Regions from separate parts of the Salinicola sp. JS01 genome, predicted to be linked through region 2. Evidence: predicted binding sites of a transcription regulator. Region 2 holds the regulator's gene; each other region holds the start of a gene.
The links. Region 2 encodes sigma-54, which starts transcription at its own class of promoters, with help from an activator protein. Its sites were predicted from a motif close to TGGCACNNNNNTTGCTNT; they were not measured.
Positions count from the first base shown of each region.

Region 1: the regulator sigma-54 is predicted to act here: its motif matches at 4,414-4,431, upstream of QO259_RS13155 (NarK family nitrate/nitrite MFS transporter).
Region 3: the regulator sigma-54 is predicted to act here: its motif matches at 2,138-2,155, upstream of QO259_RS19560 (amino acid ABC transporter substrate-binding protein).

Region 1 covers NZ_CP127244.1:2,861,182-2,868,836, reverse strand. Annotated here, with positions in the region: gene QO259_RS13165 (nitrate reductase) at 1-1,832, shown strand, start outside; gene cobA (uroporphyrinogen-III C-methyltransferase) at 1,819-2,727, shown strand; gene QO259_RS13155 (NarK family nitrate/nitrite MFS transporter) at 2,858-4,225, opposite strand; gene QO259_RS13150 (nitrate regulatory protein) at 4,579-5,853, opposite strand; gene QO259_RS13145 (hypothetical protein) at 5,980-6,438, opposite strand; gene QO259_RS13140 (hypothetical protein) at 6,435-6,908, opposite strand; gene QO259_RS13135 (PepSY domain-containing protein) at 7,092-7,463, shown strand.
Region 2 covers NZ_CP127244.1:1,336,144-1,343,798, forward strand. Annotated here, with positions in the region: gene tldD (metalloprotease TldD) at 1-760, shown strand, start outside; gene yjgA (ribosome biogenesis factor YjgA) at 800-1,291, opposite strand; gene pmbA (metalloprotease PmbA) at 1,394-2,734, shown strand; gene QO259_RS06070 (HPr family phosphocarrier protein) at 2,854-3,129, opposite strand; gene rapZ (RNase adapter RapZ) at 3,116-4,030, opposite strand; gene QO259_RS06080 (PTS sugar transporter subunit IIA) at 4,038-4,517, opposite strand; gene hpf (ribosome hibernation-promoting factor, HPF/YfiA family) at 4,528-4,836, opposite strand; gene QO259_RS06090 (RNA polymerase factor sigma-54) at 4,952-6,376, opposite strand; gene lptB (LPS export ABC transporter ATP-binding protein) at 6,724-7,449, opposite strand; gene lptA (lipopolysaccharide transport periplasmic protein LptA) at 7,481-7,655, opposite strand, start outside.
Region 3 covers NZ_CP127244.1:4,282,710-4,290,364, reverse strand. Annotated here, with positions in the region: gene QO259_RS19565 (amino acid ABC transporter permease) at 1-911, opposite strand, end outside; gene QO259_RS19560 (amino acid ABC transporter substrate-binding protein) at 1,049-2,077, opposite strand; gene QO259_RS19555 (VanZ family protein) at 2,644-3,021, opposite strand; gene QO259_RS19550 (thiol-disulfide oxidoreductase DCC family protein) at 3,018-3,515, opposite strand; gene hemE (uroporphyrinogen decarboxylase) at 3,487-4,548, opposite strand; gene ribA (GTP cyclohydrolase II) at 4,678-5,313, shown strand; gene trhA (PAQR family membrane homeostasis protein TrhA) at 5,453-6,187, shown strand; gene soxR (redox-sensitive transcriptional activator SoxR) at 6,157-6,660, opposite strand; gene QO259_RS19525 (ABC transporter ATP-binding protein) at 6,836-7,655, shown strand, end outside.

The DNA of each region.
Region 1 (7,655 bases), 1.5 Mb from region 2:
AATCGAGCAGCGGCAGCGACAAGTGCCAAGCGATCATCAACTGCCATCTGGCCGGCGGCAAACTGGGCCTGCCCGGCGCCGGGCCCTTCTCGATCACCGGCCAGCCCAATGCCATGGGTGGGCGCGAGGTCGGCGGTCTGGCCAACCAGCTGGCGGCGCACATGGATTACGACTCGCCCGGGGCGATCGACCGGGTGACCCGTTTCTGGCGCACGCCGGGGCTGACGCCGAGCCTGCCCGAAGGGCCGGGGTTGAAGGCGGTGGCGCTGTTCGAGGCGATCGAGCGCGGCGAGATACAGGCGCTGTGGATCATGGCCACCAACCCGGTGGTCAGTCTGCCGCGGGCCGACCACATCAAGCGCGTTCTGGCCGCCTGCCCGCTGGTGATCGTCTCCGACTGCCTGGCCAACGCCGAGATCCTGGAGGTGGCGGATATCGTGCTGCCGGCCACCGGCTGGTCGGAGAAGGATGGCACCGTGACCAACTCGGAGCGCTGTATCTCGCGCCAGCGCGGGCTGCTGCCGCCACCGGGGGAGGCACGCCACGACTGGTGGGCGCTGAGCCAGGTCGCCGCCCGCCTGGGTTACGCCGAAGCGTTCGCCTACCGCCATCCGGCGCAGATCTTCGCCGAGCATGCCCGGCTCTCGGGGTTCGAGAACGGTGATAGCACTGCGGGCGCGGCAGAGGCCGATAGCCCCTGGCGGGTCTTCGATATCTCGGGTCTGGCCGATCTCGACCGCGAAGGCTACGACGCCCTGGCGCCGATCCAGTGGCCGGTCAACGCAAGCGCTCCGGCGGGCACGCCGCGGCTGTTCGTGGATGGCCGTTTCGCCACGCCCGATGGTCGCGCACGGCTACTGCCGGTGCGCCCCCGCGCCCCGGCACAGGCGCTCACGGCGCGCTATCCCCTGCGTCTCAACACCGGCCGCATCCGCGATCAGTGGCACACCATGACGCGTACGGCCCGTGCGCCACGCTTGATGAATCACCGCGCCGAGCCGTTCGTCGAGATCCACCCGCGGGATGCCGCCGACGCCGGCATCAAGGATCAGCAGCTGGTCGAACTGGCAGCACCCGGTGGGTGCTATCGGGCCCGTGCGCGCCTGGCCAAGGCGCAGCGCCGTGGCGAGCTGTTCGCACCGATGCACTGGAACGCGGCCTTCAGCGGCCGTGCCAAGGTCAATGCGCTGATCCAGGCCCACGTCGACCCGCTCTCCGGGCAGCCCGAATCGAAGCACGGCGCGGTGGCGCTGCGGCCGCTGCCGTTGACCTGGGAGGCGACGCTGCTCGTCGCCGACGATCTGGCGATGAGCATCGACCCGCGCCCCGGCTGTGACTACTGGGCGCGCATTCCGCTCGCCAACGCGCTGCGCTGGCAGCTCGGCGGTGCCCCGGAGAGCGCCGGTCGTGACTGGTTGGCGTGGCTGGCGGCCGAGCTGCCGGTGGCGGTCTCCCAGTGGAGCTGTGACGCCGCCCAGGGGAGGCTGCGCGCCAGCGGTATCGAGGCCGGCCGGCTGCGCTGGTGGCTGCTGGTCGGGCCGCCGGCGTCGCTGCCCGCGCTGCACTGGCTCGAACAGCGCTTCGCCCGCGGGCTTGAGGGCGATGACCGCCGACGTGTCCTGGCCGGCTGCGACAGTGGCGCCGAGGATGACGGCACCATCGTCTGTAGCTGCCATCAGGTCGGCCAGCGGCGCATCGTCGCCGCGATCCGTGCCGGCGATACCAGCGTGGAGGCGCTGGGGGCGCGGCTCGCCTGCGGCACCCAGTGCGGCTCCTGCCAACCCGAATTGAAAGCGCTGATCGAAGAGGAGAGCGCCCATGTCGATGCCTGAACTCAGTATCCACGATTCCCGTTTCGGCGCCCGCTGGGCGCGGCTGTGGCAGCGCGGTCGCCAGTGGCTGAGGCCGGAGACAGCGCGCGGCGTCGACCTTGCCGGCGTCGGTGCCGTTACCCCAACCGCCGGTCCCTACGGGCGTGTCAGCCTGGTCGGCGCCGGCCCTGGCGCCGCGGACCTGTTGACCCTGCGCGCCGCCCGGCGGATCGCCGAGGCCGAGGCGGTGGTCTACGACCGCCTGGTCGGCGACGACGTGCTGGCGCTGCTGCCGGCGGGCTGCGAGCGCTACTACGTGGGCAAGGCGCGTGGCCACCACAGCGTGCCCCAGGCGGAGATCGGCGCGCTGCTGGCGAGACTGGCCGCTGCGGGCAAGCGGGTGGTGCGCTTGAAGGGGGGCGACCCAGGGGTCTTCGGTCGCATGGGCGAGGAGCTGGCGGCAATCGCCACGACCCGAGCCGAGGTCGAGATCGTCCCCGGGCTCACCGCCGCCTCGGCGGCCGTGGCGGCCATGGGTATCCCGCTGACCGACCGCGCCCACGCCCAGCAGCTGCGCTTCGTCACCGCCCAGCTCTGCCGGGAGCAGGGCACGCCGGACTGGGCCGCGCTGGCGCGGCGCGACGAGACGCTGGTGTTCTACATGGGATTGTCCAAGGTGGCGGCGATCTGCCACGGTCTGCGCGCTGCCGGCCTGCCCGATGACTGGCCGATGATGCTGATCAGCCACGCCTCGCTGCCCGAGCAGCAGGCGCTGGTGGGCACCCTGGCGGACATGCCCGCACGGCTGGCCGAGTCGCCCCTGCCGTCGCCCTGTCTGATCGTGGTGGGCAGCGTGGTGGCGATGACCCACACCTCGCCCGCCGCGCCGAGGGTGATGGCGACGCGCGTCGAGTGATCGTGCCGGATACCTGGCCCGTTACGCGGGCCGGGGGACTGGCGATGGTAGCGATGATAGACGTGGTGAAAAGAGCGATACCCACAGCGCGGGCCCGATCGGCCCGCGCTGTGGGGTCTGGCGCACGTGCTCAGTGGGTGGCCAGGGTGTTCGGTGTGTCGTTGGGTGTATGGCCGCGACGGCTGTCGGCCTCGCGGTAGGCCGTGCACGCTTCGTCTTCCGCCGCGGGGCTGAAACGGATCGCCCAGGTCGCCAGTGACACCAGGCTCACCGTGACACCCAGATAGAAAAGCCCCTGCTGATAGGTGAGCGCCTCGCTGCGGAACAGGAAGCCCGCGGCCACCGCGCCGGCGTTGCCGCCGGCCCCGACGATGCCGGCCACCGCGCCCAGGGCGCGCGGGTTGACGAAGGGCACCACGCCGAAGGTGGCGCCCTCGGCCATCTGCACGAACAGGCTGAAGACCAGCATGATGGCGATGGCCACGGCGAGCGTCTGCATCTGGGCAAAGCCCATCAGCGCGATACCCTCGCACAGCATGGCGACGAACAGCCAGCGTACCCGCCCCTTGAGGCCGCTGCCGCGGGCGAACAGATCCGAGAACACGCCGCCCAGGGTGCGTGCGAACAGATTCATCAGTCCGAACAGCCCGGCGATCAGCCCGGCGGTGGCGAGGTCGAGGTCGAACTGATCGAAGAAGTAGATGGCGGCGATGTTGTTGATCGTCAGCTCCACCCCGAAGCAGGCCGCATAGACCACGAACAGCGCCCAGACGCGCACATCCTTGATCGCTGCCATGAAACTCTGGCGGGCGCCGTGGGCCCGATCCGCGGCGGGCAGCTCGCCGCGCGCGCGCAGCTCGCTGAAGTTGCCGTCAGGGGCATCCTGGGTGAAGCGGTAGTAGGCCAGCCCGGTCAAGAAGAGCACGATACCCGGCACCACCATGGCCAGGCGCCAGCCGAGCGTTTCGCTCACCCCCAGCATCAGGATGCCGGAGAACACCAGCGGCATCAGGATCTGGGTGGTGCCGCCGCCGAGATTGCCCCAGCCGGCGGTGGTGGCGTTGGCGGTGCCGACCACGTTGGGCGCGAACATCACGCTGGTGTGGTACTGGGTGATGACGAACGAGGCGCCGATCGCGCCGATCGCCAGGCGCGCGAGCAGGAAACTCTCGAAGCTGTCGGCCAGGCCGATCGACATCACCGGCAGCGAGCCCAGGCAGAGCAGCCAGGTGTAAGCCTTGCGTGGTCCGATACGGTCGCACAGCAGACCGATGGCGAGCCGCACGATCACGGTGATCGCCACCGAGGCGATGATGGTGTTGCCGATCTGGGTCTTGGTCAGCCCCAGGTCGTCACGCACTACTGCCATCAGCGGGGCGATGCCGAACCAGCCGAAGAAGCAGACGTGAAAGGCGAACCAGGAGAGGTGAAAGGCTCGCATGGGCGGGGTCGAGAAGCTGAAGAGTCGAATCCGATTGGCTTTGTGTCGAATGTCCATTGGGGTGAGGTGCTCCGCAGTCGTCGCGCGAATGTCGCGGGGGAGAACGCAAAACGGCGCCCATCATCGATTCATGCCGTGCACGAATCGATGATGGGCGCCGTTGCCCGATCTGTTGCCGACCCTGTCTGGGTCAGTACGCCAGGGGATACCTGAGCGCGAGCCGCCGTTGGCCCGCCATGAGAGACGAAGCAGGCCGGGTGCCAACATGGCGGTAGTCGAGCAAAATCAATCGGCTGACGCCTACGGCTCTAATTTGCCTGGGTGTCTTGGCGGCTTTGCCGGCAGATATTGGTGCAACCGCGCGCGCGCCTGCACCAGGGCAGGCGCGGGGCGGGCCAGGCGCCTTGGCATTACCCCTGCGGGTCGAACATCTCGACCACTTGAATGACGTTGCGCGCCACCTCGATCAGCGGCTTGCTCTGATCCATGGCGGTCTTGCGCAGCAATCGGTAGGCCTGCGCCTCGGAAAGCTGCTGATGGGTCATCAGCAGGCCCTTGGCGCGTTCGATCTCGCGTCGCTCGCGCAGTGCCTGGCGGGTGCTCTCGAGCTCGTCGCCGATACGCTGCAGGCGTGCGTTCTGGGCCTGTACCAGCTCGACCAGCGAGCGGTTGAAGCGCGACTCGATGGTGTCGAGGGTGAGCGCGCCGGTGGGCGCCTGCTGCTGGGTGAACAGCGCCACCGGGCTGGCCCAGAGCAGCGCCTCGGGCAGCGCGTCGAGGCGTGCCGCCGTGTCGGTGGGCTCGGCCTGCTGCAGGCGCTGGTGGCAGCAGGCGCGCAGAGCGTCGAGCAGACGCGTCTCCTCCTCGTGCATGGCGTCGATGCGCTGGGTGGCGACGGCGTACCACTGCTCCCCGGGGTTGTCGAGCGTCCGCGCCAGCGGCGTATCGCTGCAGGCGAGCTCGCGCAGGGCTTCGAAGGTGTCGTGGAGCGGGCCGGACTGGAGCTGCTGCCAGCGGGCCAGGCTGTCGGGGCTGGTGAACTCGGCAAAGGTCGCGAAGCAGCGGTGCTGGCTGCCGATCAGCGTTGCCATGGTGTCACGATGGGGCGCGTCGAAGTGTGCCAGGGTGAAGCCGAGGGCGCCGCAGGCGCGCTCCTGGCCAGCCAGCTCCTTGCCCTGGATGAAATGGAACAGGCTCACCAGCCGACGCATGATGTCTGGGTCGCTGGCGGTATCGGCGGCCTCGAAGATCACCTGCAGCAGATGGCCGATCACCTGGTTGAAGGCGCGAAGGGTATCGTCTGCGCTGAGCTGCTGAGTGGCGATGCGCTGGCGCAGATCGGGCAGCGTATCCAGATCCTGCCACACCGCGGCGACGCTCAGCAGCATACGCACGTCGGCCAGGCCGTGCGGTAGAGCGCCGTCGGTCTCGGGCGCGGTCCACGGCGCCAGGCGCTGCTCCAGCGTGGCCTGGGCGAGCTCGCTGTCGGCCACGCGCTGATCGCGCTGCGCGCCGAAGCGGCTGCCGCCGGAACCGAGGTAGATGATCGAGCTGCCGCGCTCGCGCTGCAGGGCGTGCACGCAGCGACTGATATCGCTCACCACGGCGACGGTCGCGGAAAGCGCCGCGAGCTGCTCGCGCTGGAGCTTACTGGCTGCTTGCAGCAGCCGTCGGGTAGCGGTCATGGGGTAGCCTGGGCGTTATTGTTGTGGGTACCGGAGCGCCGGATACGGCCTGCGACCAAGGTCTAAGAAAACTCTATCGCGTCTCGGCACGCCGTGCACGCGGGTCGTTCGTCTGACTGTCTCGCTTCAAGACTGGGGTGGGAGCGATGGCAGCAAGACGACCGCGCCGACGTCACTGTGGTGGCGTCGGCGCGGTCGCGCTGAGGGGAAGAGGAGGTGGAAGGACGGCTTCAGCGCTCGGAGCGCACCTCGTACTCGCCTTCCAGCACGCGCTGGCTGCGGGAGCTCGCCGCCGGGCTCGGCGTGGTCGGCGCTGCCGCCGGCGTACTGGGCGCGGGAAGCGCGTACCTGCTCGGCGCGTTTCTTCATGCGGTGGCGCAGGAAGGGCAGCATGGCCCAGCCGACGAGCAGGAAGAACATCCCCAGCAGGGTACCGACGAACAGCACGATCCCGAAGATCAGCCAGGTGAAGAGCATTCTCAGCCCGCTCGCACCCTGGCCGGGGCGGGTCCGGTCAACCCGCTCGCGCCACTGCTGGGCGGCGCGCCAGGCGGCGTTTTGCTGCTGTTGGCGATGATCGGTCATCGGGTCTCTCCGGTGGCGGTGAGGGCATCGCGGCGCAGGTCGAGATCGAGGTCGCGCTGGTTGGCATCGTAGCCTTCGATCTCGACGTGCCCATTACTATCGACCTCGAGTTCGTCGAAGCGTTGCATCCCGCGTGCCTGGGCCAGGCTCAGGGCCTGGCGCAACTGGTCGCCGGTGAGGCTCCAGTCGGGCACGCTGGAGCGGCGCTGGCTCTCGCGGGTCAGGCTGGCGTCGTCGAGCTGCATCGAGACATCCAGCTCCCAGCCATCGTTGCGCCAGCCCTCGACTTCCAGCACATTGTCGTCGCGGTCGACGTCGAGTTTTTCGTAACGGCTGAAGCCGTACTGTTCGGCCTTGCCGAGCAGGCCATCGAGCTCAGCGTAGGAAAGGGTGCCATCGTTGGCCATGGCGCCGGTACTCAGGCCGCAACCCATGGCGACAGCGGGTAACATCCAGAGACGATATTTCATGGCAGTTCTCCCTGTCTATCCGGCAGCGGGCGCCGCGTGGCGAACGCCCTGTTCCTTCGTTATACGCGGGCCGACCTTGCCCGGGACTGACAGTGCCGTTCATCTGCGGTTCATCGCCTCCGGCCCACGCCAGCACGGTGGGCGTTCATTCCCGGTTCATCGCCGATGGGTCAGACTGAGCGCATGAAAATGCGCAACGTTATCGCTCTACTGATCGCTCTGCCGTGCCTGGCCAGCGGTGCCCTGGTGCCCGTGTCGGCGGCGGATGACGAGGCCGACTCGGCGAACCAGGACTGGCACGACCTCCACCAGGAGGTCAAGGCCGGCCATCTGGTGCCGATGACCGCGATCATGGATTGGCTCGAGGCGCGGTTCGAAGGGCAGATTCTCGAGGTCGAGCTGGAGCAGGACCATGGCCACGGCAGCATCGAGTACGAGGTGGAGATGATCGGCCCCCAGGGTCAGGTGGTGGAGTTCGAGTTCGATGCCACGACCGGCGAGCTACTCAGCATCGAAGGCGTTAATATCGAGGCCATGAAGAAGAAGACGCCTTGAGCCGGCCCGACCTCGAATATCGAGGCGGCTGGGTCGAGACGGTAGCGTCGATGGACTTTAGGTGCTGTTTGAAAAGTCGACGAGCGAAGGCCAGGCAAGGCAAAAATCGGCGAAAACGCGGAGTTTACGTGTTGTAAATGAGCATTTTGAGCCGATTTTTAACGCCGCATGGGCGAGCACAGTACTTTTCAG
Region 2 (7,655 bases):
GGTGCGCCAGGCGCTGGTGAATCTCGATGCGATGGCGGCGCCGGCGGGCCAGATGCCGGTGGTGCTGGGTAGCGGCTGGCCCGGCATTCTGCTCCACGAGGCGGTGGGCCACGGTCTCGAGGGCGACTTCAATCGCAAGGGCAGTTCGGCCTTCGCCGGCCGCCTGGGCGAGCAGGTCGCGTCGCGCGGTGTCACCGTGGTCGACGATGCGACCCTGGCCGACTGCCGCGGCTCGCTGACGATCGACGACGAGGGTACGCCCGGGCAGTACACCCCGCTGATCGAGGATGGCATCCTCACCGGCTACATGCAGGACAAGCTCAACGCGCGGCTGATGGGCATGCAGCCGACCGGCAACGCGCGGCGCGAATCCTACGCCCACGTGACCATGCCGCGGATGACCAACACCTGCATGCTGGCGGGCAACGATGACCCCGAGGAGATCGTCAGGAGCGTCAAGCGCGGGCTCTATGCGGTCAGCTTCGGCGGCGGCCAGGTCGATATCACCTCGGGCCGCTTCGTGTTCTCGGCGTCCGAGGCCTATCTGATCGAGGATGGGCGCATCACCGCGCCGGTCAAGGGCGCGACCCTGATCGGCAATGGCCCCGAGGCGATGTCGCGGGTCTCCATGATCGGCAACGACATGGCCCTGGACACGGGGATCGGGGTGTGCGGCAAGGAGGGGCAGGGCGTACCCGTGGGGGTGGGCCAGCCGACGCTGAAACTCGACGAGCTGACCGTCGGTGGCACCGCGTCGTGAGTCACGCGCCGCGGTCGCCGGGCGGCCGCGGCGAGCGGCTCACAGCCCCACGGTGTCGCGGATCAGCTGGAACAGCTTGCGCGCGCTGGCCGGCGGCTTGCCGCGCTGGCGCTCGGCGCGGGCGTTGCGGATCAGCTGGCGCAGGGTCTGGCGGTCGACGTGGGGGTGCGCTTCGATGAACGGCTCCAGCGCGCCGTCGTCATCGATCAGGCGGTCGCGCCACTGCTCCAGGCGGTGGAAGGCGGCATTGCGCTGGACCTGCTCCTGGTCGATCGCCTCGAAGGCGGCGCGGATCGCCTCGCGATCCTCCTTGCGCATCACCTTGCCGACGTACTGCATGTGGCGCCGGCGCCCTTCGTGGGAGCGGATGCGCCCGGTCTCTTCCACCGCGGCAATCATCTCGTCGGAGAGCGGCAGCCGCGCGCGCACTGCGGGGTCGAGGGCGATGATGCGTTCGCCCAGCGCCTGCAGTTCCTGCATCTCTTTCTTGAGCTGTGTCTTGCTCGGGGGCGCAGCGTCCTCGAAAGTCATGTCATTACCATTTGCAGCGGGTCGGTGGCGCAGTATACCAGCCGCCGCCCGCTCGCCCAGGCCCGTTGATGCGGTCAGGGCACCATAGATCAGGAGTTTGCCATGAGTCAGGCCTTCGATGCCGCCGAACAGCAGTCACGCCTTGAGGAGCGGGCGTCCCGGGCGCTGGCGCTCGCCGCCGAGCTGGGCGCCGACGCCTGCGAGGTGGGCGCCAGTGTCGATCAGGGGATCGGTGTGGGAGTGCGCCTGGGCGAGACCGAGAGCGTCGAGCTCTCGCGCGACCAGGGCATTGCGGTCACCGTCTATGTCGGCCAGCGTAAGGGTAACGCGTCGTCCTCGGATGCCAGCGATGCCTCGCTGCGGGCGGTGGTCGAGAAGGCGATCGCGATCGCCCGGCATACCGGCGAGGATCCCGCCGCGGGGCTCGCCGATGCCGCGCTGATGGCCACCGAGTTGCCCGATCTCGATCTGCATCACCCCTGGGCCCTGGATACCGATGCCGCGATCGAGCTGGCGCTGCGCTGCGAGCAGGCCGGCCGCGAGCGTGCGGGTATCACCAATTCGGAGGGCGCCAGCCTGTCGTCGACCGAAGCGGTGACGGTCTACGCCAACAGCCACGGTTTTCTGGGCAGCCGCCGCGGTACGCGCCACTCGCTATCGTGTCTGCTGATCGCCGGCAGCGGCGAGCGCATGCAGCGTGACCACGACTTCACCACGGCGCGCCGGGCGAGCGACCTGGCCAGCCCCGAGCAGGTCGGGATCAGCGCCGCCGAGCGTACCCTGCGCCGGCTCGATGCTCGGCGCCCGCGTACCGGCCGCTTCCCGGTGCTGTTCGCCCCGGAGATGGCGCGCGGGCTGGTGGGCAACCTGCTCAACAGCATCGCCGGTGGGGCGCTCTATCGTGAGTCCTCGTTCCTCTGCGATCAGCTCGGCGCGACGCTGTTCCCCGAGTGGTTCTCCCTCGGCGAGCACCCGCGCGAGCGCGGCGGCCTGGCGAGTGCCGCCTTCGATGGCGACGGCGTGGCCACCCGCGACAATGTCTTCATCGATCAGGGGCGTCTGGCCAGTTATATGCTGTCGGCCTACAGCGCTCGCCGCCTCGGCCTGCATACCACCGGCAACGCCGGCGGCGCGCGCAACGTGCGCATCCAGGCGCCGACCACCGAGCTTGCAGCGCTGATGCGTCAGATGGGCACCGGGGTGATGGTCACCGAGATGATGGGCCAGGGGCTCAACCCGGTCACCGGCGACTATTCGCGCGGGGCGGCCGGGTTCTGGGTGGAAAACGGCGAGATTTCGCATCCGGTGGAGGAGTTCACGGTCGCTGGTAACCTGCGCGAGATGTTCGCCGCCCTGCAGGGCGTGGGTGACGACATCGATCGCCGCGGCAGCGTGCACACCGGCAGCTGGCTGGTGGATGGGATGACGCTCGCCGGCCAATAAGAGCGGGGTAGCCAAAGGGGAGTAGGCCCGTGAGCGCGGGCCTGTTGAGCACGGAGATATTGAGCGCGGGGCTATTCGTCCTCGTGGCTATTCGTCCTTGTGGCTATTCGTCCTTGTGGCTATTCGTCCTCGTGGAAGCGGGCGTCGAACAGCGCGGTGATCGCTTCCATCGCCGGTTCCGCGTCGTCACCCTCGGTGACGATCACCAGCGGGGTGCCGCAGGGCGCGGCCAGCATCAGCAGCGACATGATATTGGCGGCATCGGCGATACGGTCGCCGTGGTGCACCGCGACCCGGGCGGTGAACGGCTGACAGCACTGCACCAGCTTGGTCGCGGCGCGGGCATGCAGGCCGCGGCGGTTGGTCAGTCGCAGTTCACGTTCACGCTTGGGCATCACCACCCCGCTCGGCCGGGACGTCATCGGAGAGGGCGGTATGCACCCCGAGCTCGCGATGGCGCAGGCGGATGTCGACGTCATCGTGACGGAAGTGGTGCGCCAGACGCTCGATCAGATAGACCGAGCGGTGATGGCCCCCGGTACAGCCCACCGCGACGGTGAGATAGCTGCGGTGGCTGGCCAGATAGGCCGGCAGCCAGCGGATCAGCCAGGCATGAATATCGCCGGCCATGGCGTGGACATCGGGGTACTGCTCGAGAAAGGTGACGATCTCGTCGTCACGGCCGTCGAACGCGCGCAGGTTCGGGTCCCAGAAGGGGTTGGGCAGGCAGCGCACGTCGAACACCATGTCGGCATCCAGCGGTACGCCGCGCTTGAAGCCGAACGACTCGAAGGTCAACGTGAGGCGCCCGCCGCTGTGGCGCGCCACCTGTTCGCTGATGCGCGCGCGCAGGTCGTGGACCGAGAGGCCGCGGGTGTCGATCACCAGATCGGCGACCCGTCGGATCGGCGCCAGATAGACCTGTTCGTTGTCGATCGCCTCGGCCAGCGTCATGTCATTGCCGCGGGTCAGCGGGTGGCGGCGGCGGGTGGCCGAGTAGCGCTCGAGCAGCACCTTGGCATCGGCGGTGAGATAGACCACCTGGGTATCGATGCCACGCTCGCGCACACCTTCGAGCAGCACCGGAAAGCGCTCCAGCGCCTCCGGCAGGTTGCGTGCGTCGATGCTCACCGCCACGTTGGGCCGCGAGGGCGGCGCGGACCTGAGCTCGTCGATCAGCGGCGCCAGCAGGTTGGCCGGCAGGTTGTCGATGGCGTAGTAACCGAGATCCTCGAGCGCCTGCAGCGCAATGGATTTCCCCGACCCCGAGCGGCCGCTGATGATGACGAGTCGCATGCAGTCCCTATCCGTCTTCGCTGTCCTGGTGATGGCGGATGGCGTCGACCAGCGTGTCGTGGAGCGCGCGCTGCGAGCCGGCCTGACGCAGCTTCTGGCGCACGCTGCCTTGATTCATGATGCCGGCGACCTCGGCCAGCAGCGAAAGATGGGCATCGTCTGCCTCCTCCGGGACCAGCAGCACGAACACCAGATCCACCGGCTCGCCGTCGATGGCATCGAAGTCGATGGCATCCTCGAGGCGCATGAAGCCGGCCAACGGCGTCTTGCAGTGCGGGCTGCGCGCGTGCGGAATGGCGACCCCGTTGCCGATGCCGGTACTGCCCAGGCGCTCGCGCCCTATCAGGCGGCTGAACACCTCCTGACTGTCCAGGCTGGGCGTATTCTGGGCGATGAAGGTGCTGAAGAATTCCAGCAGACGCTTTTTGCTGCCCCCCGTCACACCGTAGAGGGTGCGTTCGGGGGGCAGAATGGTTTCCAGAGTGATCATCGGGGAATTAACGGGCGCCTGCGCCTTGCGCGCGGGCCTGTGCCTTCTCTTTGTGTTTGACCAGCTGGCGATCCAGCTTGTCGGTCAGGGCGTCGATCGCGGCATACATGTCGATATCGCTGGCTTCGGCATGTATGTCGCCGCCCGCTGCGTGTAGCGTGCAAGCCGCTTGCTGACGCTCTTTCTCGATGCTCAACGTCACCTGAACGTTGGTGATGTTGTCGTAGTGGCGCTCCAGACGTGCGAGTTTCTCGTCGACGTAGTCCCGCAGGGCGTCGGTCAGTTCGACGTGATGGCCGGTGACGTTCACTTGCATGGCGCGCTCCTGTTGCGGCTTATGTGGCACCTCTGATTGTAACCCTTTTCTCCGCGCTGCAAAGGGATCGCGGGCGATTGATCGCCGCGGGCTGGCGTGAATTCTAAAAGTCCATTCAAGACAGTCGCTTGCGCTCGCTGGAGGCGGGGATGCCCATGGCCTCGCGATACTTGGCCACGGTGCGCCGGGCGACACTGATGTCGGCCTGCGCCAATAGCTCCACCAGCTTGCTGTCGGAGAGCGGCTTGCGCGGCGACTCCTCGCCGATCAGCTTTTTGAGGCGTGCCCGAATCGCGGTGCTGGAGACGCTGTCGCTCTCACCGCGCTGGCCCACCTGGCTGGAGAAGAAGTACTTGAGCTCGAACACCCCGCGCGGGGTGTGGATGAACTTTTGCGTGGTCACCCGCGAAATGGTGGATTCGTGCATGTCGACGCTGGTAGCGATGTCGGCCAGGATCAGCGGTTTCATCGCCTCTTCGCCGCGCTCGAGGAAGTCGACCTGGCGCGCCATGATCTCGCGACCCACTCGCAGCAGGGTGTCGTTGCGGCTGGAGAGGCTCTTCATCAGCCAGCGTGCCTCCTGCAGGTGCTGGCGCAGGAAGGTGTTGTCGTCGCTCTTGTCGGCGCGCCGGATCAGCGCGGCGTAGTCGGGCTGGATGCGCAGCCGCGGCAGTGCCTCGGCATTGAGTTCGATGCGCCAGCCGTCCTGAGTCAGGCGGGCCACCAGGTCGGGAATCACATAGTCCTGCTGGCCGTGGTCGAAGGCCTGGCCGGGGCGCGGGTCGAGGGTGCGAATGGTGGCGACGACGCGCTCGAGTTCGGCGTCGTCGAGGCGCAGGCGGCGCTTGAGCTGGCGTCGGTCGTCGCCGGCCAGCGCCTCCAGGAACTGGCGCACCAGCCGCTTGGCCTGGGGCAGCAGCGGGGTATCAGCGGGCAGGGCGCCGAGCTGCAGTAGCAGGCATTCGCGCAGGTCGCGGGCGCCCACGCCGGTGGGGTCGAACTGCTGCAGCCGCAGCAGCATGCGTTCGACATCGGCGCTGGTGACCGCCCCCGGGTACTGCTCGCGCAGGCCCGCGGTGAGCTCGTCGAGCGTGCCGTCGAGGTAGCCGTCGGCATTGATGGCATCGATCAGGCACTCGCCGATGAGGCGCTCCTGGGCGTCGAATTCGCCCATGGCGAGCTGCCAGTTGAGATGGTCGTGGAGCGTGGTGTCGGCGGCGTTGCGCTCCAGGTCCGGCCATTCGTCGGCGCCGGCCGGGGCGGCGCTGGGGGCGATGTCCTGGTAGGTATCGCTCCACTCGCTGTCGAGGGCGAGCTCCTCGGGGATGTCGCTGGCCCACTCTGCCTCGGGCGTCTCGCTGACCGCCTGCTCGGCGTACTCTTCGTCCAGCTCGAGCATGGGGTTGGTCTCGAGCGCCTGCTGGATCTCCTGGCGCAGATCGAGCGTCGACAGCTGCAGCAGCTGAATCGCCTGCTGCAGCTGTGGCGTCATCGTCAGTTGGGCGCCGACGCGCAGTTGCAGTGAAGGTTTCATGGACATGGCATGGACACGCAAGGGGGCGGCGGTGGCCGCCGGTCGATAGGATGCCCTTACGTTACTGACTGCCTGCGGGGGATGCAACGCTTTGAGCGCTAACTTTATGCAAGAATTATGCCACGGTGCGTTCGGCTTGGGCGTTCGGCGGCTTCGAGAGGGACCAGTCCGCCGCGCTGGCGCAGCGGGCTGGGAAGTGGGGGAGCGACCTTAGGTTCTGTACGAAAAGTCAGCGAGCGAAGGCGAGACAAGGCGAAAAACGGCGAAAACGCGGAGTTTACGGGATGTAAATGAGCATTTTGAGCCGATTTTTAACGCCGTATTGCCGAGCGCAGGTAGTTTTCTTACAAAGCCTAGAGGCGGAACTCGTGCCCCAGATAGACATCCCGCACCCGCTGATTGTCGAGAATCGCTTCCGGGCGCCCCTCGGCGATGATCTGACCGTCGCCGACGATGTAGGCGTTGTCGCAGATATCCAACGTCTCGCGCACGTTGTGATCGGTGATCAGCACGCCGATCTCGCGATCGCGCAGCTGGCGAATGATGTTCTTGATATCGCCCACCGAGATCGGATCGACCCCGGCGAAGGGTTCGTCGAGCAGCACGAAGGCGGGCTCGGTGGCCAGTGCCCGGGCGATCTCCACCCGGCGCCGCTCGCCGCCGGAGAGCGACATGCCCGGATTGTCGCGGATATGGTCGACGTGGAAATCGCCCAGCAGCTGCTCCAGGCGGTCGCGGCGCCCGGCGCGGTCGAGATCCTTGCGCGTCTCCAGGATGGCCATGATGTTGTCGGCGACACTGAGCTTGCGGAAGATCGAGGCCTCCTGCGGCAGATAGCCGATGCCGGCGCGGGCGCGTTCGTGCATCGGCGCGCGGCTCAGATCGCGATCGTCGATGTGCACGCTGCCGGCGTCGGACTTGACCAGGCCCACGATCATGTAGAAGGAGGTGGTCTTGCCGGCACCGTTGGGGCCGAGCAGGCCGACGATGCTGCCCTGGCGCAGGGTCAGGCTGAAGTCATGGACGACTCGACGCCCCTTGTAGCTCTTGGCCAGGTTGGCGGCCGTTAGCGTTTTCATCGCTTTCTTCCTTGCCTCGCGAAAGGGCGCGTCACTGGGTCTGCTGACGTGGCGTGAGCGTCATGCGCACGCGGCCGTCACCGCTGCCGTCGCCACTGGTGCTGGAGCGGGCGTTGACCCGGCGCGAGTTGAGATAGTACTCGACGTAGGCGCCGTCGAAGGTGTCGCGTGCCTGATGCAGCTCGGCGTTGCCGATCAGCTCCACC
Region 3 (7,655 bases), 1.5 Mb from region 2:
GGCAGGCTCAGCGAGCGCGCCGCTTCGGTCTGGCCGTGGGAGACCGAGAGGATGCCGGAGCGCACGATCTCGGCGATGAACGCCGCGGTGTAGATCGACAGCGCCAGCCACAGCGCCACCAGTTCGGGCAGGATATTGATCCCACCGCGGAAGTTGAAACCGCGGAGTTCGGGGAGCGTCCACGCCAGCGGTGAGCCGCTGGCCACGAACACGATCAGCGGCACGCCGATGACGATCGCCGCCCCGATCCAGTAGACCGGCAGCGCCTGGCCGGTGGCCGCCTGACGCCGCTTGGCGAAGCGCGCGAAGAGCAGCGTGGCGACCACCGCGATCAGCAGCGCCCAGAGCGTGGCGGAAAACCCCGCCAGCGGCTGCGGGTCGGGCATCACCACCCCACGCACGTTGAAGAAGAACAGATCGAACAGCGACAGGCTCTCCCGCGGCGAGGGCAGTGCCCGCAGCACGGCGTAGTACCAGAACAGGATCTGCACCAGCAGCGGGATATTGCGGAAGATCTCGACGTAGATGGTGGCCAGACGCGCCAGCAGCCAGTTGGACGACAGCCGGGCGATGCCCACCGCGAAACCGATCAGGGTCGCCGCGACGATGCCCAGGGCGGAGACCAGCAGGGTGTTGAGCAGGCCGACGACGAAGGTGGTGCCATAACTGGAGTCGCTGGTGTAGTCGATCAGTGACTGCGGAATCGAGAAGCCGGCACGCCCCTCGAGGAAGCCGAAGCCGGTCTGGATACCGCGGGCTTCGAGGTTGTTCAAGGTGTTGTGGATAAGATAACCGATGAAGAGCGCCAGGATCAGAAACAGCACGGCCTGGACGATCAGCGCACGAATGGTGGGATTCCGCCACAGCGGCCCCTGCCCTCGGCGAGGTAGCGAGGTGGATGGACGCAGCATGAGAAGTCGGGTCTCTACTCGAGCGGTGAGCGGCAACGGCTCCCGGCGCACAGGCCGGGAGACGACGTCGGGAAACGTCTGCTGGCCGCCCGCCGCAAGCGCCCTATCGGGCACGCGCGGCGGGCGGCTTCACGCACTCAGCGAACCGGCGGCGCGTACTGGATACCGCCCTGGTTCCACAGCGCGTTGATGCCACGCTCGAGACCCATCGGCGAGTCCTTGCCCACGGTGCGATCGAACATCTCGCCGTAGTTGCCCACCATCTTGACGATGTTGTAGGCCCAGTCGTTACCGATGCCCATCTGCTCGCCGAAGTTGCCATCCTTGCCCAGCAGGCGGGCGACATCCGGGTTGGGCGGGTTGTCGCGCATCTGATCGACGTTCTGGCTGGTTACCCCCAGCTCCTCGGCGTCGAGCATCGCGAACAGCGTCCACTTCACGATATCGAACCACTGATCGTCGCCCTGGCGCACTACCGGGCCCAGCGGCTCCTTGGAGATACGCTCGGGCAGAATCTCCACGCTGGAGGGGTCGGCGAGCTGCAGGCGCAGCGCCGCCAGCTGCGAGGAGTCGGAGGTGAGCACGTCACAGCGGCCGCTGTCGAAGCCCTGGGCGGTCTGGTCGGAGGTATCGAAAGCGACCTGCTGGAACTGCATGTCGTTGGCCTTGAAGTAGTCGGCCATGTTGAGTTCGGTGGTGGTGCCGGACTGCACGCAGATCGAGGCCCCATCCAGCTCCTTGGCGCTCTTGATGCCGAGGTCCTTGCGCACCAGGAAGCCCTGGCCGTCGTAGAAGTTGACCCCGGTGAAGTTGAGGCCCAGCGAGTTGTCACGGGTCGCGGTCCAGGTGGTATTGCGCGAGAGCACATCGATCTCGCCGGACTGCAACGCGGTGAAACGCTCCTTAGCGGTCAGCGGCGCGAACACCACCTTGGTCGGGTCGCCCAGCACGGCGGCGGCGATGGCACGGCACACTTCGACATCGATGCCGGTCCACTTGCCGTTCTCGTCGGGGGAGGAGAAACCGGTGAGCCCGGTGCTGACACCGCACTTGAACTCGCCGTTGCTTTTCACGTTGTCCAGGGTGGCAGCCTGAGCCTGCGACGCCGCCAGGGCAGTCAGTGCAGCGGCGGAGAGAAGAGACAGGCTTTTGTTCTTGTGGCGCATGGTGGAATCCACTCCCTTGCGTTGTCATTTGAGTGCATGTCGAAGCATGCCCAGATGAAATTAGCAAAGTCCGTTCCACTTTCGCGCTAGCGCCTGAAAATCCTGGATTCAACGCTCGCCTAGGAGGCTTACGATCTCCACCTGCACTCACCACGTGGCGCAAACTGCGAAAACACGGGCAACATTCTGTTTCAAAAGCGTGCGTGAGATACCGCCGCGCACCAAAAGGAGGCGCCGCACCATGGCGCTAGCGTTGAATCGAGCCACCGGTGGCGAAGACGATGCCACCAATGGATAAGGAAAAAACGATCGACTCGTGGGAAGCCGATGATCGTCGGCCATAGCGTCGGCGGTCGGCCCCGTCGCGACAAAGCATGGACGCGCAAAGCGTGGACGGGAAAAGGCGAAGCGTGCAGGACGACACGGCGCGCAGGAAAAACGCACGCCGGACTCGGGAAGACAAAGGCGAGAGCGAGCGCACGAACGGATGGATAAGTGTACGGACGGATGGGTAAGTGTACGGGCGAGTGAGCAGGTGAAAGATCGCAGCGCCGCGGCCCCCCGGTTCAGGCCGCGCCAGCGCGCCGCCGGGCGAGCCAGGTCGCACCCAGGCCCACCGCCAGCGCGCCCAACGTATTGGCCAGGATATCGGCCCAGTCACCGCCGGCGCGGCCGGGCACCCCCAACTGCAGATACTCGATGAGAATTCCGTAGGCCAGCGCCGCCAGCGCCGACCACCACCAGCGCCGGCTGGCCAGGCCCAGCCACAGGGTCAAACCGGCGTAGCCGAGCAGGTGGTTGAACTTGTCCCACGGCAGGTGCGAGGGCATCTCGGCCGCCGGCGTCAGGCTGCCCCAGGCCACCGCGCCGGCCCAGATCAGCGCGGCCAGTGCCGCCAGGGCCCGCCACGTCGCGAGCCGACGCCCGTTCGCTGGCCGAGTCATCGCGCCCCCTCGGCCAGCGTCGTCGGCAATCCCAGACATGTGCAGAGGCCGGCATCGAGACGTTCGCGCCAGCGTGGGTCATCCTCAAGTCGCGCGTCGTTATCCGGTGCCAGACGCCGACGGTAGCGTCCGATACCGCGGTAGACGGCGTTGCGCAGCGGCGCCGGCACCCAGCGCAGCCACGCCAGTAGCCGCCAGCCTGCTCGCAGCCGGCATCCCAGCCGCCACAGCGCCTCGCTCTCCTCGTAAAGCTCACCGCCGGTGACATAACGGATCGTATCGCAGCGCGCGAGCTCGCGGCCCAAGTGGCGCGCCACGCACTGCCCCAGCGCGCTATCGAGACCGCTCAGCGCCAGCGTCGCACCCGCATCACGCTCATGCGCCAGCAGCCAGCGCACCGCACGTCGGCAGAACGGGCAGTCGGCATCGAACAGCAGCAGGCCGTCGATGCCGCGGGCGCCTGCTTCAGCGGTGATAGGCCGGGCTCGCGGCATGCAAGGCGTCGAAGAAGGCCGTGACGTGATCGGGATTGGTGAACTGGCTGATACCGTGACCCAGGTTGAAGACGTGGCCTGGGCCATGACCGTAGCTGGCCAGCACCCGCTCGACCTCGGCACCGATCCGCTCGGGCGGCGCGAACAGCACGTTGGGGTCGAGATTGCCCTGCAGCGCCACGCGCTCGCCGACCCGCCGCCGCGCATCGCCCAGCTCGGTGGTCCAGTCGAGACCGACGGCATCGCAGCCGCTGTCGGCGATCGACTCCAGCCACTGCCCGCCGTTCTTGGTGAACAGGATCACCGGCACCCGGCGGCCGTCGTGCTCGCGGATCAGCCCACCCACGATGCGCCGCATGTAGGCCAGCGAGAACGCCTCATAGGCCGGGGTCGACAGCGCCCCACCCCAGGTGTCGAAGATCTGCACCACCTGGGCGCCAGCACGGATCTGGGCATTGAGGTAGTCGGTCACCGCGGTGGCGAGCAGGCCCAGCAGGGTGTGCAGCGTCTGCGGGTCGCCGTAGAGCATCGCCTTGATATGGCGGAAATCCTTGCTCGACCCGCCCTCGACCATGTAGGTCGCCAGGGTCCAGGGGCTGCCGGAGAAGCCGATCAGCGGCACCCGGCCATCGAGCTCGCGGCGGATGGTGCGCACCGCATTCATCACGTAGTCGAGATCGTGCTCGGCATCCGGCGCGCTGAGCGCCGCGACCTCGGCAGCGGTGCGCACCGGATGGCGGAACTTGGGCCCCTCGCCGGTCTCGAAATAGAGCCCCAGCCCCATGGCGTCGGGGATGGTGAGAATATCGGAGAACAGGATCGCGGCATCGAGCGGGTAGCGCGCCAGCGGCTGCAGCGTCACCTCGCAGGCCAGGTCGGCGTTGCGGCACAGGTCCATGAAGCTGCCGGCATCGGCGCGGGTGGCGCGGTACTCCGGCAGATAGCGGCCGGCCTGACGCATCATCCAGACCGGCGTGCGGTCCACCGGTTGGCGAGCCAGGGCCCGCAGCAGGCGATCGTTTTGCAGTGTCATAGCGCTCTTCGCACGGGAGATTTGCCTGCAGTGTAACGGATACACGCGCAAGCCTGATATAATGCCGCCCCTCAACGTCCTAGGGGTGAGCCCGCGCCTTACCCGCAGGGCCCGTTTCGCGAGGTCAACGTGTCGATCCGTTTCATCGCCGCATCGCAGCTGCCCACACCCTGGGCGACCTTCACGCTGCACGGCTTCCAGGAAGAGTCCACCGGCAAGGAGCACGTGGTGCTCACGCTCGGCGATGTCACCACGCCGGAGCCGGTGCTGGCTCGCGTCCACTCCGAGTGCCTGACCGGCGATGCCCTGTTCTCGATGCGCTGCGACTGCGGCTACCAGCTGCAGGAAGCGCTCAAGCGCATCGCCGACGAGGGGCGCGGTGCACTGCTCTACCTGCGCCAGGAGGGGCGCGGCATCGGCCTGCTCAACAAGATCCGCGCCTATGCCCTGCAGGACACCGGCGCCGACACCGTGGAGGCCAACGAGCGCCTCGGCTTCGGCGCCGACCAGCGCCGCTACGATATCTGCGTGCCCATGCTCGACCACCTCGGCATCTCCGCGCTGCGCCTGATGACCAACAATCCGCGCAAGGTCGAGGCGCTCAGCCGCGATGGCGTGCGTATTGACGAGCGTCTCGCGATCACCACCGGGCGCAACCCCTTCAACGAGCACTACCTGACCACCAAGGTCGGCAAGCTCGGCCACATGATGGCGCTCGACGACTTCACCCCCGCCAGCGACGTCGACATCGAGCGCGATGCCTGACCCGGCGCCGCCGGGCCTTCCGGCGGCGTCATCGTTGCGTCATCATGACTCGGGAGACTGAACGTCGTCCCGGCGTGCGGGTCCAACCCACGTCTATGCTCACGATCCTGCCACGCATCCCGCAGGAGGCTCAGCCGTCATGCCCGATTCCGCTTCGCGCCCTCTCACGTCTTCTCGATATCCGACATCACACCCCGAGCACGCCTCGCCGTCCCAACCCGCAGAGGAGGAAGAGTACACCCGGCTGGAGGAGTGGCTGCACAGCATCAGCCACGGCATCGGCGCCGCGCTGAGTCTCGCCGGCATGATCGTGCTGATCGTGCTGGCCAGCATCGCCGCCGAGGTCGACCCGTGGAAGATCGTCAGCGTCTCGCTCTACGGCAGCTGCCTGCTGGCGCTCTACACCGCCTCGACGCTCTATCACGGCTTTCGCAGCCAGCGCCTGAAGCGCGCCTTCCAGGCCTTCGATCACTGCGCCATCTATCTGCTCATCGCCGGCACCTACACCCCCTTTTTGCTGGTCAACCTGCGCGGGCCCATGGGCTGGGCGCTGTTCGGCGTGATCTGGGGGCTGGCTCTGGGCGGCATCGCCCTGCGCCTGATCTGGCCGCAGCGCTTCAACCTGCTGCGCGTGTTCATCTACCTGATCATGGGCTGGCTGATCGTGATCGCCTCTGACAGCCTGACCACGCAGCTATCCCCCACCGGCCTCGCGCTGCTGGTCGCCGGCGGCATCACCTACACGGTCGGCGTGCTGTTCTACGCCCTGCGCGCAATCCCCTTCCACCACGCCATCTGGCACCTGTTCGTGATCGGCGGCAGCGTCTGCCACTTCCTCGCCATCTATAACGCGGTGCTGCCGTTCGAGACATGATCCGAGCCCAGCCGCTGCGCGCCTTCGCCGTCGCCGCCGAGCACGTCACCGGGGTTGCGTAGCGGGCACTGCGCCAGAGACAGACAGCCGCAGCCGATACAGCCATCGAGCTGGTCGCGCAGCAAAGTGAGCTGAGTGATGCGCTCGTCCAGGGCCGCTCGCCAGCGCTCGGACAAGCGCCGCCAATCCGCCGCCGTCGGCGTGCGCGAATCGGGCAGCGTGGCCAGCGCCTGCTGGATCTCCGCCAGCGGCACCCCGGTGCGCTGGGCGATCTTGATCACCGCGACCCGGCGCAGCACGTCGCGGGTATAGCGGCGCTGATTGCCGGCGTTGCGCCAGCTATGGATCAAGCCCTTGGTCTCGTAGAAATGCAGCGTCGAGACCGCCACGCCGCAGCGCCGGGCGACATCGCCCACGCTGAGCGCCTGCTTGGTCGCGGCGAGCCGGCGGGGCCGGGTGTTGGAACTCTCCATTGGGCTTTACCTCAACCATACTCGAGGTCTTACGCTGGCGGAAAACGTCCGCCGCGGCAAGCACCGACGGCGGTACTCGCGACGACACCGACGTACAATGAGCTCAGGCTTCCACCGGCCAGCGCCACGCGTCGCCGGTACCGCCACGCTCTTCCTCAGTGATTGCAGGTTTGCCATGTTCCAATGGTTCGAAAAACGTCTCGACCCCTTCCCGTCGGCGGAGCCGCAGCGCCCGCCGGATACCCTGATCGCCTTCTGCCTGCACTATACCCGTGGGGCCTGGCCCTACCTGCTGGCGGCGACCACGCTGATGGCGCTGATCGCCGGCGTCGAGGTGTGGATGTTCGGCTTCCTCGGCAATATCGTCGACTGGCTCGCCGACCAGAATCGCGCCACCTTCCTCGCCGACCAGGGCTGGAAGCTCGCCGGCATGGCGCTGGTGGTGCTGGTGGCGCTGCCGGGGATGGTATGGCTGCACTCGCTGTTCCAGCAGCAGACGATGATGGGCAACTATCCCATGCGTATCCGCTGGCAGGCGCACCGCTATCTGCTGCGCCAGTCGATGGGCTTCTATCAGGACGAGTTCGCCGGACGCATCGCGACCAAGGTGATGCAGACGTCATTGGCCGTGCGCGAGTGCGTGATCAAGCTGTTCGACGTGCTCAACTACGTCAGCGTCTACTTCCTGGGCACGCTGTTGCTGGTGGGCAGCGCCGACTGGCGTCTGGCCATACCGCTGGTGGTGTGGCTGGCCGGCTATCTGGTGCTGCTGCGGGTGTTCGTGCCAGTCATGGGCCGGGTGTCGGAGTCCCAGGCCGACGCCCGCTCGCGCATGACCGGGCGCATCGTCGACAGCTACAGCAATATCCAGACGGTCAAGCTGTTCTCCCACGCCAGCCGCGAGGCGGCTTTCGCGCGTGAAGGCATGGCCGGCTTCCTGGTCACGGTCTACCGCCAGATGCGCCTGGTCACCGGTCTCTACGGGCTGCTCTATC